Regions from separate parts of the Alishewanella sp. WH16-1 genome, predicted to be linked through region 2. Evidence: predicted binding sites of a transcription regulator. Region 2 holds the regulator's gene; each other region holds the start of a gene.

Region 1 (4,486 bases), on a different contig from region 2:
CTCATAATTATTGTCCTGTACCTGTGATAGCTTTTTTCAGGCCACTGATTCGGCTATTCAGAAACTGCAAACTGGTTTGATACTCAATGGCATTTTGCATCATGGCATTACGCTCGCGATGCATATCGACGCTGTTGCCGTCGCCAGTATCGGGTTGATCCGGGTTACGAAACTTCACTTCCTGCCGGACTTCAGTAGAAATATGAAAATGCCCTTCATGGGTTCGGCTTACCGGCCGCGCCTGACGGGACTGCGCATTATTCAGTGCTTGTTGAAAATCGAGCTCTTTGGCTTTGTAGCCGGGGGTATCGGCATTGGCGATATTCTCAGACAGAACCTGGGCACGGCGATCACGGATCAGCAGTGCTTGCTGGTGCATGCCAAATGCTTTGTCAAAACTGATAGCCATTTTTTTGCCACCTTAAGTTGAACACTCAACCAGGTAATGCAAAGAGCAGGCCAAAAATTAGTGAAGTGTTATCAGGCTAGGTTTTCTTGCGGTAGATAATGCCGGGATTACAGCGCAGCATCTCAAAGTCTTCATTCAGACTAGACAGTGACTCGGAAGCGCCCAGAATTAAATAGCCCCGGCTGTTTAAAGCCTGCGCAAACTGGCGGATGATCTTGGTTTTTACTTCGGGAGAGAAATAAATCAACACGTTACGGCAAAAGATAATATCGAACTTTCCTAACAAGGTATAAGAGTCGAGTAGGTTTAGGTGGCGAAAACTGACGTTTTTACGAACCTGCTCTTTTACCCGCATCATCCCCTTGCCGCTATCTTCAAAAAAACGACTACGCCGCTCTGGCGACAAGCCCCGGGCTAAGGCTAAACCGTCATACTCGGCTCGCTGGCAATGTTCCAGCATAGTATTGGAAATATCGGTACCAAGAATACTGACGCCACCAGCAAAGGCGCTTGGCCGACCTTGTTGGTACTCCAAGGCAGTCATGGAGATAGAATAAGGCTCTTGCCCTGACGAACTGGCAGCTGACCAAATTTTGACGCTGCGGCAAGTTTTTTCCAGCTCCGGAAAAATTTGGCTCTTTAACAGCTCGTAGGGATAAGTATCCCGAAACCAGAGTGTTTCGTTAGTAGTCATGGCGTCAATAACGGCTGAGCGTAATTGCCGCTCAAACGGATTCATGGTTTTGGTGAGCAACTCAGACAAGGTAGCAATACTAAAACGCTGCATTAAGGGCCCAAGCCGGCTCTTTACCAGATACTGTTTGTTCTCACCCAGCACAATACCGCACTGCTGCTCCAAAAAATCACGGAACTGGCGGTATTCACTTTCTTGTAATTGCTTATCTGTCACCGAAGGTCCTCAGTGCTTAATCAGTGTGTAACCACTTTTGTACTGACTGTGCCAGCTCATCAGGATTAAATTTGGCAATAAAATCCTCAGCACCAACTTTTTGTACCATCTGCTGATTAAAGACCCCGCTTAATGAAGTATGCAGAATCACGTGTAATTTGCGCAGTTTCGGATCGGCTTTGACTTCTGCTGTCAGAGTGTAGCCATCCATCTCTGGCATTTCGATATCGGAAATCAATAACCCTACTTTTTCCGTGATCGAGGTCTGACAGTCTTTCGCTAGCTGTTGTAAATAGGTTAAGGCTTCCCGGCCATTATTTACCAAATGCATTTGCACGCCCAGCGGTTCCAGCGCCCGTTTTACCTGATTGCGCGCTACGGCAGAGTCATCGGCAATCAGAATTAAGCGGTTACCCAAATCTGTTGTAATACTCTTGGTTAGGGCTTCATCCCGGATCATCGTTGGCGAAGGAGAAATCTCTTCCAGAATTTTCTCCACATCCAGGATCTCGACCAATTCTTTGTCAATTTCCGTTACCGCCGTCAGATAACTTTGTTTGCCGCTGGTGCCTTTGGGTGGCGGCATAATCGCCTCCCAATTAATATTGACAATCCGTTCAACCCCACTTACCAGGAAGCCCTGCACTGAGCGGTTATACTCAGAGATAATAATAAAGGCCGTCGACAAATCGGCAATCGGCTTGCCGCCAGTGGCAAGGCTTAAATCGATAACAGAAATGGTTTGACCACGGATATGGGCAATACCGCGTACAAATTTATTCCGCTTCGGCATCGCAGTTAATTGCGGGCACTGCAGCACCTCTCGCACCTTAAACACATTGATGCCATACCGTTGCCGACCATTGAGTTTAAACAACAGTAGCTCAAGGCGGTTTTGCCCAACCAGCTGCGTGCGTTGGTTAACGGAATCTAGGATACTAGACATCAATGGCTCCTTTATCTGCTAATGGGCGCGGTACTTGCATAATTGGCTAGCAGTGACAGAAAAATGACTAAGCCGTACTTGGCGGTCATGTTATAACCCTTTATCTGTAAAGCATAGCCAAACTATATGAAAAAGTACGAAAATTTTATCTGCCAAGCCCTCTTTACAGCATCATTGCTGTGGCTTTGTCTGCTTAAAGTACACGCCGACGATAACCAGAGCTATACGCCAGCGCAATTAACCGAATTAGCCGAGGTCTGGGTCAATCAGCAATTTGCGACCGCTGACACCGATACGGAAGTGCAACTAACGGCGCTGGATAACCGGATTGGTAACAAAAGCTGTGCGCATGCGCCTGAGTTCAGTCTGCCGGCAAACTATAATCCCCGGCAAACCACGGTGCAGGTGAGTTGCAATGCGCCGTTAGTTTGGCAGCTATTTATTCCGGCACGCCTGACCGAATGGCTGGAGCTGGTGGTCAGCAGGCAAAATATCGCTCCAGGAACCGCTCTTACTGCCGATATGCTGGAAATACAACGTCGTGAGCGGCGATTAGTGCGAGGCGCTATTGTGCAAGAGCCTGCGCTTATCGTTGGCAGCCGTAACAAACGCAGTTTAAGTGTCGGGCAGATAATTAGTTTACAAGACTTATGTCTTGTTTGCCGTGGCGATATTGTTACAATACAAATTAGCCAAGGTGGTTTAGCAGTCAGTACCACAGGCGTTGCGCAGCAAGACGGCAGTTTGGGTGACACCGTTCAGGTTAAAAACCAGCAGTCTGGCCGCAACATCAGTTCCGAGGTCGTTGGCGTAAATCAAGTCCGGATAAAATTTTAGAAAAAAAGCTAAAGTTTTATTAAGTGCAGCCGTTAACCTGAGCATAAGGACTGTGTTTAAGGTGATGAGGTTCTATTATGGCAATTAATATCAATAACTTGCAGAATACTCCGCAAGTAAAGGCAGACAAAACTGACCAACTGGTACAGCGCCAGCAAACTACTGTGCAGCAAAATGCGTCCAGTCAGGCAACGCAAAAGCAGGATTCAGTATCAATTACCCCGCAAGCGCAGCAGTTTTCTAAATTACAGGAAAAGGCAGCCAATAGCAGTGGTATCGACCAAGAGCGTGTCGACAAAATTAAGCAAGCTATTGCGGAAGGTAAATACAAGATTAATGTTGAGATGCTGGCCAAACGCATCATGCAATTTGAAGGCGATTTATTCGACCGCAAATGAGTCAACAGCCAGATACCATTATCACCTTGTTAAATCAGCAACAAGCGCAATTGGATGCGCTTTTGCTGTTATTATCGAATGAGTTAACTGCCCTAACCCAACGTGATGCCGCGCAACTCGACTTACTGGTAGAGCAAAAAAGTGACTTGCTGCAAAAAATTGCCACCCTTGATCAAACGCTGGCACAATTCCCTGAGTTAGCGAGCTTCAGAAGCCAAGACTGGTTTATTGAACAAGTGACACAAATGGACAAGACACTGGCTGCCTGTAAACAGCAAACCCAGGTTAATCAGCAAGTCGTCGAGCAAAGCCAGCTAACGTTGCAGCGGCTTAAGAATGAGTTATTAGGGGCGCAGGGTAAATCAGGCTTAACTTATACCAGCAAGGGCCAACCAGCGGTCGATAACAAAGGCCCCGGCATTAAAGCCTGAGCCGGTCAATTAGCATTAGTCTTCAGAATTTCACCATAGATACCGCACACTACGAATACTTTGTTTTGGCTGAGTATGTTGTAATGTTGCGTAAACCTCGGCGAAATTCAGCTCCAGTTCCGTGATGTAGGTATCATCCACTGCATAGGTTTTCACAACCCGGGCACCACGGATCACGCCTTGTACTGAAGCTTCCAGCACATCGCTTTGTGCCACCATCGCACTAACTGTATTCTGGCTGTCAATTCTTTGACCATATACCCGCTCAGCTAACTCTCGGTAGGCTTCTAATTTAGACGCGCGCATCGCTAATAACATCCGCTGTGTCGCATCATTGCCTTGCTGTGCGGAAATGGGTGCAGCACCTAAGGCTGTGATTACCGGAAAGCTCAGCGGAACCTCCTGCTGATACTCAATATGCCGATCAGCCAGTTGACTACAGCCCGCTAACAGGGCGCTACAGATAAAAGCCAAGCCTGCATTTTTCATTTTGCTCACTCTTGTCAGTCGAAATCGCTATTTAACACGCTGCTGGCTAAGCTTGAAAACCAGCAG
Region 2 (4,486 bases):
GTGTTAACTCCCGATGGCGAATTTGCACGTCCTCGCGCTGGCTGCGGTAACTTTCTGCCAGAGATTCTGCGATATAAACCGAACGATGCTGGCCACCGGTGCAGCCAATGGCAATGGTCAGATAACTGCGATTGTTGCGCTCGAGATGTGGTAACCAGCTACTGATAAAGCTATTAATTTGCCAGATGTATTTACCAACTATTGGTTCTGAAGCCAGATAATCTTTTACCGGTTGATCCAGGCCGGTAAGCGGCTTTAGCGCCGGTTCCCAATGCGGATTGGGTAAGAAACGGGCATCAAAGACATAATCGGCCTCTTTCGGAATACCGTATTTAAAACCAAAGGATTCAAACAACATCACCAGCCGGCCGGTTTTCTGGCCGAGGATCCGTTCGCGTAATAATTCCGCTAACTGATGAATATTGAGTTCGGTGGTATCAATATACAGATCGGCGCGGCTGGAGATGGGATCCAGCAATTGCTGTTCCCGCGAAATCGCTTCGTCCAGCGACATGGCTTGATGGGAAAGTGGGTGTAGACGCCGGGTTTCACTAAAACGCTTAATCAGCGTGGTGTGGTCAGCATCCAGGTATAGAATAGTCAGTTCGAGTTTACGCGGTAAATAGGACAGAATTTCTGCCAGTTCTTCCGGCTCGGTCGGTAAATTGCGCACATCGATGCTAACTGCAACCCGCTCATACTGATCCATTACCGCATTAGCCAGGGTGGGCAGCAAATTCACCGGAATATTATCTACGCAGTAGTAGCCCAGATCTTCCATCACCCGTAATGCGACGGATTTACCTGAGCCTGAGCGGCCGCTGACTACCAGTAATTTCATTTGTCACCTGCCAGCTGACTGGATTCCACCAATAACTGGTACAGTTGCTGATCTGAGCCGGCGTGCCGGATTTTCTTGGTTAGCTCTTTCTGGCTAAGCAGTTTGGCAATGCCCGATAGCGTGGTTAAATGTGCCTGACACTGATCTTTCGGGATCAGGATAGCGCAGAAAATATCAACACCCTGGTTATCAATGGCATCGAAGGGGATAGGATCCTGACTGACAACAAACACCAGAATGGGCGAAGTCACACACTCCAGTTTACCATGCGGGATCGCAATACCGCCGCCAATACCGGTTGAGCCCAGCTTTTCGCGGGTCATCAGCGCTTCCAGAATGCTGTATTCAGACATTTCGGGTATTTGCTGGTGGGCCAGTTCGGCGATATATTCGAGGATTCGTTTTTTACTGTTAAAAAGAACTGCACTTTTCGTGCAGTTCTCCGCTAACATAGCGCTTAAATTAATCATCTTAGTGTCGTGACAACTTTTCTTTATGTTTGATCACTTGCCTGTCCAGCTTATCAATTAACTGGTCAATGGCGGCGTACATATTTTCGTCTTCAGAGACGGCAAAAACTTCACCACCATTCAGATGGATTTTGGCTTCAGCAATTTGTTTTAGCTTTTCGACATTCAGGACTACGTGCACATTATTGATGTTTTCAAAATGGCGCTCCAGTTTAGCAAATTTACTGTCTACATATTCTCTCAGAGAGTCGGTAATTTCTACGTGACGGCCAGTTAGGTTGATTTGCATAGACTCTTCCTTCTTGTTAAGACACTTACAGCAGGGTCTTTCGTTGATTGGATGGCGGGATAAACAGGGATTCGCGGTACTTGGCGATGGTACGCCGCGCAACGTTAATACCCTGATCAGACAAAATTTCTGCCATCCTGCTATCACTTAATGGCTTAGCGGGATTTTCCGCAGCCACCAGTTTTTTGATAAAAGCGCGAATTGCTGTGGAGGAGCATTCACCACCACTCTCTGTACTAACATGACTGGAGAAAAAGAACTTAAGTTCAAAAATTCCGCGCGGTGTATGCATATACTTTTGGGTTGTCACCCTGGAAATCGTTGATTCATGCATACTGACCATCTCGGCCACATCATTCAGTACCATTGGCTTCATGGCTTCTTCGCCGTGTTCAAAAAAAGCCTGTTGCTGCTGCACTATACAGCTGGCCACTTTTAACAGGGTTTCGTTGCGGCTTTCTAAACTTTTTAGAAACCATTTCGCTTCCTGCAGATGTGAGCGGATAAACTGGCTATCCGCACTGTTACGTGCCGTTCTGGATAAGGCCGCATATTGCTGATTAATCCTAACCTTAGGCATAGCGTCCGGGTTCAATTCTACCTGCCAGCGACCTTTGACTTTACTCACTACAACATCAGGAATAATGTACTGCTGCTCTTGCCTGATCACATCCGCACCCGGTCTTGGGTTTAAGCTGTGGATCAAACGCATCACTTCCTTCAGTTCTTCTTCTTTGAGTTTAGTCACCCGCATCAGAGAACGAAAGTCCCGGTTAGCTAAAAAGTCGGTATATTCGCTGATTATTTGTTTTGCATCATTTAAGTAGGGCGTCGCAGGATCAAACTGCCGCAACTGCACTAACAAACACTCTTGCACTGAGCGTGCGGCGACACCAACCGGGTCGAATAGCTGGATCCGCTTTAATACGGCCTCGACTTCATCGGCTTCCACATCGGGCAACTGCAAAGACTCGAGAATGTCTTCGCAGCTGATAGTGAGCAAACCCGTTTCATCCACCGCTTCAATAATAATTTCGGCGATAGCGCGGTCAGTTGCAGAAAAGGGGGTCAGTTCCATTTGCCAGCGTAAGTAGTCTTGTAAGGTCTCGGTGGTTTCTCCCTGATAAACCATATCGTCATCGGGTAGGGCTCCACTGGTTACCGGCGCAGCGCTGACTAAATCATCCCAATTGTTATCAAGCGGCAGATCGTCCTGAATGTTCTGTTCGGTCATTGCCTCGCTGCTGTCGCGCTCTGAATGGTCGGTATAATCAGTGAAGTCGTCGTTATCATCGCTGGCACTGTCTGTCGCCGGCGTATCGCGGTTCAGGTTTGCCAGACTCAGATCCGTATCTGAATGTTCAGTGCTATAGTCGTCATCGCCTTCCAGCAAAGGGTTAGCGTCCAGAGCTTCCTGAACTTCCTGCTGTAGTTCTATAGTTGATAGCTGTAGTAAACGGATCGCCTGCTGCAGCTGGGGTGTCATAGTCAGCTGTTGGCCTAGGCGCAGTTGTAAAGACGGCTTCATGTAAGTCTGATTCTCTCCTGAATATATGACTGTTGTCCGACGCCCTTACTATAGCCTGAATTGCTCACCAAGGTATACATCGCGGACCTGTTGATTCGCCAGCACGTCTTGCGGCGAGCCAGCCGCAATTAACTCGCCATGACTGACAATGTAGGCAATTTCGCAGACATCAAGGGTTTCCCTGACGTTATGATCGGTGATCAAGACACCGATCCCGCGCTGACACAGATGCTGGATAATCTTTTTGATATCTAACACGGAAATCGGGTCAACACCGGCAAAGGGCTCATCCAGCAGAATAAAAGCCGGGTTGGCGGCCAGGGCGCGGGCAATCTCAACCCGGCGCCGCTCACCACCCGATAAGGCCATCCCTAAGCTGTGCTTGATATGGCCAATATGAAACTCTTCCAGCAGTTCGTCGGCAATGTCTTCACGTTGTTGGCTGCTCAGGTCTTTGCGGGTTTGCAGTATCGCTAACAGGTTGTCATAGACCGTTAGCTTGCGAAAAATCGAGCTCTCCTGCGGTAAATAACCGATACCGGCTCTGGCGCGCTGATGAATAGGGGCGAAGGTAATGTCCTGATCATTGAGGGTGATTTGCCCTTTATCGGACGGGACTAGGCCGACAATCATATAAAAGGTGGTGGTTTTACCTGCGCCATTCGGACCGAGTAAGCCAACGATCTGGCCGGCATTCACTTCCAGACTGACATCTTTTACTACCTGGCGGCCTTTATAACTTTTCGCCAGATGCGCTACCACTAACTTCATGGATTTTCCTTGGTTTCCGGCGTAAAAATGGTCGTGACGCGGCGGTTTTGCTCGCTGCCGGCCGTTAGTTCCTGGCGCTCCAGGTTGTAACGGATAATATCGCCCCGCACCAAGGAGCCGCTTTGGGTTAACTCGGCGTCGGTCGTTAAGGTGAGGGTACGACTGGCAATGTCATAGCGAATTTCATTCGCCTGAGCAGTGACGGGACGTTCGCCGTCTAGCAGTTGTGAATAGGTTACAGGGGTGCCGCTGAAAATAAAGATTTCCTGGCCTTTACCGGCACTGGCATTAATTTCCAGACGATCCGCCTTAATGAGCAAACTGCCTTGCTTGACTTCGACATTATCAACATAAACCGCCGTATTATCGCGAATAGAAGCCTGGGTATTGTCGGCGTTAATCGAAATCGGCAACTGATGATCAGGTTTAGCCGCCAGGGTGCTGGCGCTAAACAGTATCAATAGCGCGGCGAACAGGTTAGTTTTCATTTAAATATACCGTTTCAAGATGCTTTTGTAGCTGGATGTGCTGTGCTGACAGATCAGCTAACATACCGACGCCGTTCATATAAAAACCAGGGCCAACAA
Region 3 (4,486 bases), on a different contig from region 2:
AACCAACAACGATGTTGTCGATTTCAAATGCACGTGAAGTTGTGTTGGTCATTCTGAACGCTGTAAAGTTTTCATTTTGATTAAATGTAATGTTAACGTAGCGGTTAGAATTGTCACGGTTACCAGATTGCAGTTGGAAAAAATCTAAAATGGTAGTGCCGGTCAAAATGTTAAAAACCTCATCCTCCAACGTAAAATCAATTGGCACAAAGACATTATTAACAATATTACCAAACTCAAGAGCGTTATAGGTGTCAATACTACCGTAATAGATACCTAAATATCCGATATAGTCACCTGGTCTTTGCTGGGCGATAAAACCGGTATAGTCAACAACCATCGACGCAATGGCCGGGTTAACATCGTAATGCGGTGCATAACCAAAACATGTTGTATTGCTGTTAGCATGGGCAGCCTGCGGTGTATTGCCTTGCTGAACACCAATGCCACCTATACCGCTTACACTCAGCGCGCCAGCTGAATTTACACCACAGCCAGCAGACTGAATTTCTAACCAGTCTGGTATTGATTCCGAGTCAATGTAAGCACCCGGGGGTAAAAGTGGATTTTGGGTTGCTCGATCAAAGGTCTCGATATAAAAACCTGAGTTGGGATTAATAATGTTAGTAACGGCACCACCTGACGATGCGCCGCCGGGAGTAATCCAGGCACTACTTGGCACAAAGTTTGAAGTTTGTTGTGAGCCGTCAATTGGTGTTTGGCCACCAAAAGTAATTACAGCAGCGGTGGCTTGTGTAGCAGCAAGCATCGATAAACTTATAAGTATTAACTTGGCTTTCATATATACACTCCTGTGTTTCGACTTAATATACGACATGTAGTCACTGCATATAGGGTGCCAGATATATAACTATTTGTTATTTCTTATAAAATGAACACTTTTTTTGAGGGATATGTGCGGTGTGTAAACTATTCTGACACATTAAGTCCTATTGCTGGTAAGCATAGGTCGGGGTTATCTTGGTCAAGGATTTTGTGTTAAGAGTGTCTTTGGCTGGACCACGAAAAGTTATCAGTGCAAGGTCGGTTCTGACTGTCGTCATTCTCGTTCAGGAATAACGTTCAAATTAAAATGATAAAAAAATACCCCCACAAATGTGGTGGGTATTTATCATATTAGATTGGATTAAATTGTTTTTTAATTACAACGTTTTGCAAATTTGCGACCACCAACTAACCCAAGTAATCCTAGCCCGAGAATAGCAATGCTTGACGGTTCTGGAATAGTTGTTGATATTACCTGACCAGAGACAGCAGCGTATTTTGCATTACTAAGGGTGTTAAAAAAACCAGTTCCAGTCTGAAAAGCTATGCCGCCTGCAGGTGAGGCAAGAAAATTGTCCCTGGCAATACCGCCGTTTACCAATAACGTCGCGCCACCTTGGCCATTACTCACAGAACCTGATTCTAAACTAAAGCCATTAACAGCTGCAGATAACCAGATTTGACCATCCATTGCCATACCAATTTCCGCACTGTTAGACAGTGGATCAGTGTAAAGTGAAGTACTATCTACATAGAGATTTAACCATGCATTAGTGGTGTTGAACGTACTGTTTTTGTTCAATTCAATTCCACCAAATGCAATGGTTAACTGACAAGATGTTCCGCAAAAACTGCTGCTTCCATTTATCCAGTTTACAATGCCTGTACCTGCGAGAAATAATCCTGTTGACCCAGTTGCGAGAGGATTAATTGAGCCGAGAACAGTGTTAATACCAACTGCAGTATTGTATGAGTTTTGCATTTGCGCCAGGCTATTGTTCGCAACATTGTTAGCAGAGTACCACTGACTGATCTGATACTTCAGCAGAAAATCTTCTAATCCACCGTCAGACCAATCCGGATCCCACGTTACTCCGCCAACAGTAATAGGAGCAGCACTTAGACTGCAACTTGCAAAAATTAGCGCAGCTGCGGCAGTAATACGTTTAAAAATTTTCATATCCAACTCCTTGATCACTTATTTATCTATATGCCTTCAAAGTATATGCTTGAATTGTGCCAACTTTTAATTGTTTTTAAGTAGTTGTTTTTAATTGATTTTATTTTTTTGTTCTCAGTTGGATTGATTTTTTGTAAAAAAAACTGACAGCCGAGGCTGTCAGTTTACAAATTAGATACGTAATCATAGCGCAGCTGTGAGTTGTTGTTGTCGCTGTTGATGTTCCGCTGTCTCAGCTTTAACTTTACCGAGCACATCTCGTGCTTTTGCTTTATCTCCGTTTTGAATCAGTGAGTCGGCATAGTTAAGCAGTACTTCAGTATGGCTTGGCCTTATCGACAAGGACTTTTCAAATTGAGCAATAGCTTCTTTGTGCATTCCTTGAAGCTTTAAAATCTTACCGTAAGTATCGAGAATATCAGGGTGTTGTGGAAGTGTTTTTAACGCTTTCTCGACAAAAGGTTGCGCTTCTTTCGCCGCGCCCGTCGCGGCCAGTACCCAGGCATAATTATTTAATATCAATGGGTTTTCAGGATCACTTTCATAAATCTCTTGATATATCTGTCTTGCTTTTTCAAGGTCATCCTGAATTAATAAACTGCCATAAAAACTATAGAGCCGAGTATCCGTTTTACCGTATTTTTCCAGGTGTTCTTCAAGAAAGCGCACGGCACGTCGATATGAGACATCTTTTGCATAAGCTTCTGCGATGGCAATAGCAGTTAAAGAGTCTGGAACGGCATTGTAGGAATCTTGCAGTGTTTTTAATCCAGGGGCTAGTTGACCTGCCAGCAGCTGCATTCTGCCTTTATGGAATAGCATTTGGGGTTGGCTGCTAATCTCTTTTGGTAACTGTTCCAGAACAGCAAGAGCTGCTGGATAGTCTTCAGAGTCATTAAGTAAGGCTAGTTGCACTAATTTAATGTTGGTGTCGTTTGGTAACCGTTTCCGCAAATTATCAACAACAGCTAAGGCCTCTTTCATTCGCTTATTCAACGCAAGAATATTCGCATATGCCAGAGCGGCTTGTTGATTTCGCTCATCCTGTTTAAACCAACGCTCTGTAACTGCAAGTGCCTGTGGTAGTTTTTGTTGATTGACATAGGCGTTTGCCAGCACCGGATAACCTGTAATCGGAAAACCCGTGTTATCGCTAAGTTTTGGTTCCAACAAAGCAACTATGGCATCAAACTGTTGTTCCTGTTGATAGATAGTAAGTAACAAGCCCAGTAGGCCTTGATTATCCGGTGCTTTTTGTTGCGCTGCCTGGATCTGAGCAATAATGGGTGACGTTTCTTTGTTCAGCGATTTATTAATACCGTATAAACCAAGGTATGCTGGGACATAGTCAGGCTGCAAATTCACCGCTTTTTGCAATAAGGCTATTGCTTGGTCGGGTTGTTCTTGTTGTTGCGCCACGGCAGCCAACAAATACTGAGTGAACGCATTTTTTGCGTCCGCCTGCTCTGCTTCATTAAGGAACTTCTCTGCCTCGGCAAAATTGGCTGACAGCATCGCAGTTAAGGCTTTAAGGTTATAACCGGTATTTGCGGTTTCAGGTTGTTTTAACCATTCATCAGCCAGCGCTGACGCCTTATCATATTGTTGTTGGCGAATATAACTGGCAGCAAGTGTCAGACGCGCGTCATGCCGGGCCGGATCTATCAGTAACGCTTGTTCAAGATCCCTGATCCCCGCTGTCATTTGTTCAGGGATGCCAAGCTTAAGTTGTCCCATTGCTGTTAATGCCCGGCTATCCTGAGCTAATCCGGCATCCTCCATTTGTCGCAGAATGTCATTGGCAAGGTTAGTTTCACCTGCACGTAATAATTGGAATGCAGTTGCAGCGGCAAGGTTAACATCGTCAGCTGTAAGATTAGTAGTACTTAACGAGCCCGCTGCGCTGGTTAACTCGCCGGCCTGCAGTTGTAATGCAGTATAAAGTCGCTGTGCCGGCGGATACACACCAAGTTGTGATTGCACAGTGGCCAAATGCGCCAGCGCCTGACTATTTAACCCCAACTGGTTATAAATAATCCCCGCTAAAATTCGGCTTGCAGTGGTGCTGAAGCGGTTTGCAATAGCACGGTCAATATATTCTTTAGCTTTGTTGAGGTCTTTTTGTTCGTAAGCAACGATAGCACTCAGGTAATTTGTTAAGCCATGTTCTGGTGCAAAACGCATGATTTGCTCGAGTTGCGCCCTGGCTTTATCTAATTCCTGATTTTTCAGTTCCAATTGCGCAACACTAAGTCTGCTGCGAAGTGCGGAAGGGACCAGTTTTAAATAGTCATAGTAAAGCACCAGCGCTGCGTCTTCTTTGCCGAGTGAAGATTGCAATTGTGCCCGGAACAGCAAATTTTCCGCTGCGGTATTACTGTTTGCATCGATAGCTTCCAAAGTGGTTAATGCCTCTGCGGCTGCATTATTTCTGATATGAAGCATCGCTTTCGCAAACTGTTGTAAGTCCGGCTCAGGTGCATCAACCAGCTTATCGAAGCTCGGTAGAGCATTTTCACC
Region 4 (4,486 bases), on a different contig from region 2:
GGTGTTTTGCTAACCCTGGAAGAAACCTTACAACCGAACAAAGATTTTGAGCCGTCACAAAGCCGGCGCGTGTTCCGGATCATGGCCAGCGATTATGCGGCCTCGACGCTGATCCCAGCGCTGTTAAAAAAATTGCGGGTACAGGCGCCCTATACCAGCCTGGATATTATGACCCCGTCCGATGTGACCTTTCATGATGTGGAAAATGGCAAGGTCGATATGGCGATTAACCGCTTTGATCAATTACCGCAGTCGTTTCATCAGAAAACGGTCTGGCGCGATAGTTTTTCCTGCCTGCTAAACCGGCAAAACCCGGTGCTCTCGCACTTTAATCTGGATAGCTATCTGAAAGCGCAACATATCTGGGTCAGTAAAACCGGCTTTGGTGTCGGTGTCGGTATGGATCCGAAAGACGTGCAAAAGCTCGGCTGGGTAGACGAAGCCCTGGCCAAACTGGGCAAACAACGCAATATCACCGTCTTTACCCGTAACTACCATGTGGCGATGCATCTGGCGGTAGGTATTGACCTGATTGCGACGCTGCCCAGCCGCGCCGCCCGTTTATACGAAAAAGATCCGACGATGGCGATTATGGATCCACCTTTTGCCATTCCGTCAATTGAACTGAAAATGATCTGGAGCCCTCTGCTGCATCAGGATGCCAGCCATATCTGGTTTCGCCGCCTGATCACCGAAACGGCAGATGAACTGAACTGACCTGAACTGGATTAGACATAAAATCGAAAAAGGCGCCACAGGGGCGCCTTGCACATCAGGTTTTTTCAGGTCTTGTTACATCAATCCAGCAGTTGATAAGCTGGCAGGGTCAGGAAGTCCACCAGTTCATCTGCTGTGGTAATGTCCAGCAATAAGGCTTTGGCGCGCTCAAAATTCTGGCTATGCCAGACCTCGGCGCCGACCTCGGCGAACACTACTTCGGCTTCTTGCTCCAGTAAGGTAGCAAAAAATGCTTTGGTGACCAGCTGACCATTATTCAGCTGCTTACCATGTTTGATCCACTGCCAGATCGAGGTTCTGGAAATCTCCGCCGTGGCCGCATCCTCCATCAAACCATAGATCGGCACACAACCCTTGCCGCTGATCCAGGCGGCAAGATATTGCAGCGCCACCCGGATATTGGTGCGCATCCCCTGTTCGGTGCGTTCACCATCACAAGGCGCCAGCAGATCGGCGGCGGTGACCGGCGCATCCTGCTCGCGCAGCACATGCAGTTGATTGGTTTTGCCGCCAGTTAACACCTGGTCAAAAACTGCATTGGCGGTAGCAGCCAGCCCCGGATGGGCTACCCAGGTACCGTCATGGCCATTACTGGCTTCCAGCGTTTTATCGGCTGTCACCCGCTCTAAAATCGCAGCATTAGCCGCCGGATCCTTAGCCGGAATAAAGGCTGCCATACCGCCCATCGCCAGCGCACCGCGCTTATGACAGGTTTTGATCAGCAGTCGCGAGTAAGCACTTAAAAACGGCTTATTCATGGTCACGACCTGCCGATCTGGTAATACCCGATCCGGATGGTTATTTAAGGTCTTGATATAGCTAAAAATGTAATCCCAACGCCCACAGTTCAGTGCGGCGATATGGTCTTTCATCATATACAGGATCTCGTCCATCTCGAATACGGCTGGCAAGGTTTCGATCAGGATAGTGGCGCGGATGGTACCAGTCGCCACAGCGAACTTACGCTCGGTAAAGTGGAAGATATCATCCCACCATTTCGCTTCCAGATGGCTTTGTAATTTCGGCAGGTAATAGTACACGCCAGTACCTTTCGCCAGGCGGGTCTGATAGTTATGGTAAAAATACAGCGCAAAATCCAAAATGCTGCCCGGAATTTGCTCACCATCCAGCTCAATATGCTTTTCCCATAAGTGCAAACCGCGGACCCGGGCAATTAACAACGCCGGGTCGTCTTTTAACGCATAGTGTTTACCGCTTTGTGGATCGGTATAGCTGATAGTGCCAAGGTTAGCATCGCGCAGGTTGATTTGGCCCTCAATCACACCATCCCAGCTTGGCGTTTGCGAGTCTTCAAAGTCCGCCATAAAGACTTTTACATCGGCATTCAGGGCGTTGATGATCATCTTGCGATCGACCGGACCGGTAATTTCCACCCGGCGATCCAGCAAATCGGCTGGTAGAGGCGCAACCTGCCAGTCGCCGTCGCGGATGGCTTGGGTTTCAGGCAGAAAATCAGGTAAGGCGCCGGCATCAAATTGCGCCTGCCGCTCTGCCCGCGCCGCTAACAGGGCTTTTAACTGGGGCCGGAATAGCTGTACCAGCTCGCTGACAAATTGACAGGCCGGTTCAGTCAGGATTTGCTGATAGGCATCGCTGATCGGCGCTTTAATGGTTAAACCGCCACGGGTAATCGCTGTTGTCATGTTGCTGCCTCTGTACTGTTTCAGATGAAGTTACTATAAGCCGGATTTCTTCATAAAAGCCATTAATGGCGACTATGACAAGCATTCTTACAGAAAATATCAAAATAGCGGAAGCAACCATAATTGTGGCACAGCTTATGCTTAGAAATTACTACCTTAGTGGTCTTGTCAATTTTTCGTCGGAGGATGCATGGAATTTGTCATGCTGTTATTAGTTTTGCTGGTGGTGCTGGTTGCCCTGGTCGCCAGCCGTTTTATTGACAATAGCAACCCCTTTCAGGTTGCACCCAAAGCGGCCTTATTTAGCCCGGTTGAACGTTCATTTTTAAGCTTACTAGAGAAAGCTGTAGCATCCGATTACAAAATTATTAACCGGGTCAAACTGGCTGATGTGTTAGATGTGCGGGATAGCGCAACAGAGAAAGCCAGACGCAGTACCCTGCTCAAGCTGAATGCCAAATATCTGGACTTTTTGCTTTGTGAGCCTGAAACGATGAAAGCCATAGCCGTAATCGATTTAGTCAATGCCAAACACCGCGAAGGGCATAAAGCTGTGCCGGACTGGTTCGTCAGTGGTGCCCTGGAGACAGCCGGCATTCCTTATCTGCGAATTGCGATTAAAGCCGGCTATACTGTGACGGATTTACAAGCAGCGCTGGCGGCTAAGTTAGGTAAGCCAGCACCAAAAGCCGAACCGATGTTAAAAGGCTTAGTGAAAAAAGGCCCGACCCGGCCGATTCGTTCGCTAAAGCCACAACTAAGCAAAACAACAATGCCAGCGCCGGTTAACCGTTCGCCAACTCCGGCCTTGTCTCACTCCCAAATCAGAGCGCAATCGACCGCACTGATCCAGGCTTCTTAACGCACAGGAGAAATGAGTCACTCCGCGCTAAGATCGAATGCCGCCTGCTGCAACAGGCGGCATTCACCCTTTCCTGAAAGCTTAAATAGTGTTTTTTCGCTAAAGTTCTTGTCGCTGAGGCCGATAAGCTGATGACGTGTTGCTAACAGGAGGAAAAATGAGTCAATCCGTTGGCGCTCTGGCGTCTGCCCAGGCTTTCGAAGTGTTGGGCGCTGTTATGGCTAAGAAACAACAGAATCAGCAAGCACAAATGACCAACATGTTGGTACAAAGTGCTATGCAAACTGTAGAGCAAACCTCAGCGGCACAGCCGGTGGGGAATATTGGCCAGAACATTAATATCACGGTGTAATCACCGGCTGGTGTCGGCAGCAATAGCTCAGGTTATTGCTGCCGCCCTTTTGTTATTGCCGTTTAAATCTTACGACTAACTCATGCAGCTCATGTGCAATACGTTGCATTTGTTGGGTAGTTGCGGCCGATGCATCGGCTTGATGCAAACTTTGCGTCGATAAATCCGCAATATTGACCACCTGCTGATTTACACTTTCAGCAACATGGGCTTGCTGCTCTACCGCCGTCGCCATCTGTAACGCCATTTGCGTAATAGCTTCCACCGCTTCCGATATACCGTTTAACATCTCGGCAGTTTGCCGCACTTGTTGCAAACCGCTTTCGGCGCCCTCTGTCCCCGCCGCCGCCACTTTAACCGCATGCTGTGCCCGACTTCCCAGCTCGTGGATAATCGTATGAATTTCTTTAGTAGAACCTTGAGTGCGTTGAGCTAAGTTACGCACTTCATCCGCTACTACGGCAAAGCCGCGGCCTTGCTCTCCTGCGCGTGCCGCTTCAATAGCGGCATTTAGTGCCAACAAATTGGTTTGCTCGGCAATTTGTTCAATCATCTGCGCTACCGTGGCTATTTTCTGTGTTTGCTCAAACACCTCTGTTACCGAATTCGCGATCTCGGCAACCGTTTGCTGTAAAGCCTCGATCGCTTTTCGGGTAGTACGGGCTGAATCCCGCCCCAGTACGGCCAGTTCGTTAGCGTGCTCCGCCCGGCCCGCCGTTTCCTGCACATGGCCTGAGACTTCATTAATAGTGGTGGTCATCTGATGCATCGCTGCGGCGGTTTGATCTGTTTCTTGCTGCTGCAGATGAATTTTTTGTCGACTGGCATTCGCTTGCTGCTGCCCCAGCTCTGCTTGCTGAGAAACGGCTT

Evidence for each region. Region 2 encodes sigma-54, which starts transcription at its own class of promoters, with help from an activator protein. Its sites were predicted from a motif close to GTTGGCACGNNNNTNGNNT; they were not measured.
Region 1: flgA (flagellar basal body P-ring formation chaperone FlgA) is a predicted target of sigma-54. The motif match lies at 2,287-2,305, and genes of this name have one in related genera.
Region 3: AAY72_RS05555 (PEP-CTERM sorting domain-containing protein) is a predicted target of sigma-54. The motif match lies at 2,012-2,030, and genes of this name have one in related genera.
Region 4: AAY72_RS03390 (DUF2726 domain-containing protein) is a predicted target of sigma-54. The motif match lies at 2,527-2,545, and genes of this name have one in related genera.

Annotation. Positions count from the first base shown of each region.
Region 1 is NZ_LCWL01000009.1:86,776-91,261, forward strand. Features, by position in the region: gene flgC (flagellar basal body rod protein FlgC) at 1-5, opposite strand, end outside; gene flgB (flagellar basal body rod protein FlgB) at 8-409, opposite strand; gene AAY72_RS01400 (protein-glutamate O-methyltransferase CheR) at 486-1,319, opposite strand; gene AAY72_RS01405 (chemotaxis protein CheV) at 1,336-2,265, opposite strand; gene flgA (flagellar basal body P-ring formation chaperone FlgA) at 2,392-3,102, shown strand; gene flgM (flagellar biosynthesis anti-sigma factor FlgM) at 3,180-3,500, shown strand; gene flgN (flagellar export chaperone FlgN) at 3,497-3,931, shown strand; gene AAY72_RS01425 (LPP20 family lipoprotein) at 3,962-4,420, opposite strand.
Region 2 is NZ_LCWL01000077.1:56,435-60,920, forward strand. Features, by position in the region: gene rapZ (RNase adapter RapZ) at 1-841, opposite strand, end outside; gene ptsN (PTS IIA-like nitrogen regulatory protein PtsN) at 838-1,311, opposite strand; gene hpf (ribosome hibernation promoting factor) at 1,313-1,600, opposite strand; gene AAY72_RS07090 (RNA polymerase factor sigma-54) at 1,626-3,128, opposite strand; gene lptB (LPS export ABC transporter ATP-binding protein) at 3,177-3,899, opposite strand; gene lptA (lipopolysaccharide transport periplasmic protein LptA) at 3,896-4,387, opposite strand; gene lptC (LPS export ABC transporter periplasmic protein LptC) at 4,377-4,486, opposite strand, start outside.
Region 3 is NZ_LCWL01000059.1:12,520-17,005, reverse strand. Features, by position in the region: gene AAY72_RS05560 (PEP-CTERM sorting domain-containing protein) at 1-802, opposite strand, end outside; gene AAY72_RS05555 (PEP-CTERM sorting domain-containing protein) at 1,160-1,966, opposite strand; gene prsT (XrtA/PEP-CTERM system TPR-repeat protein PrsT) at 2,150-4,486, opposite strand, start outside.
Region 4 is NZ_LCWL01000029.1:38,366-42,851, forward strand. Features, by position in the region: gene AAY72_RS03380 (LysR family transcriptional regulator) at 1-717, shown strand, start outside; gene aceB (malate synthase A) at 798-2,402, opposite strand; gene AAY72_RS03390 (DUF2726 domain-containing protein) at 2,605-3,264, shown strand; gene AAY72_RS03395 (hypothetical protein) at 3,422-3,616, shown strand; gene AAY72_RS03400 (PAS domain-containing methyl-accepting chemotaxis protein) at 3,669-4,486, opposite strand, start outside.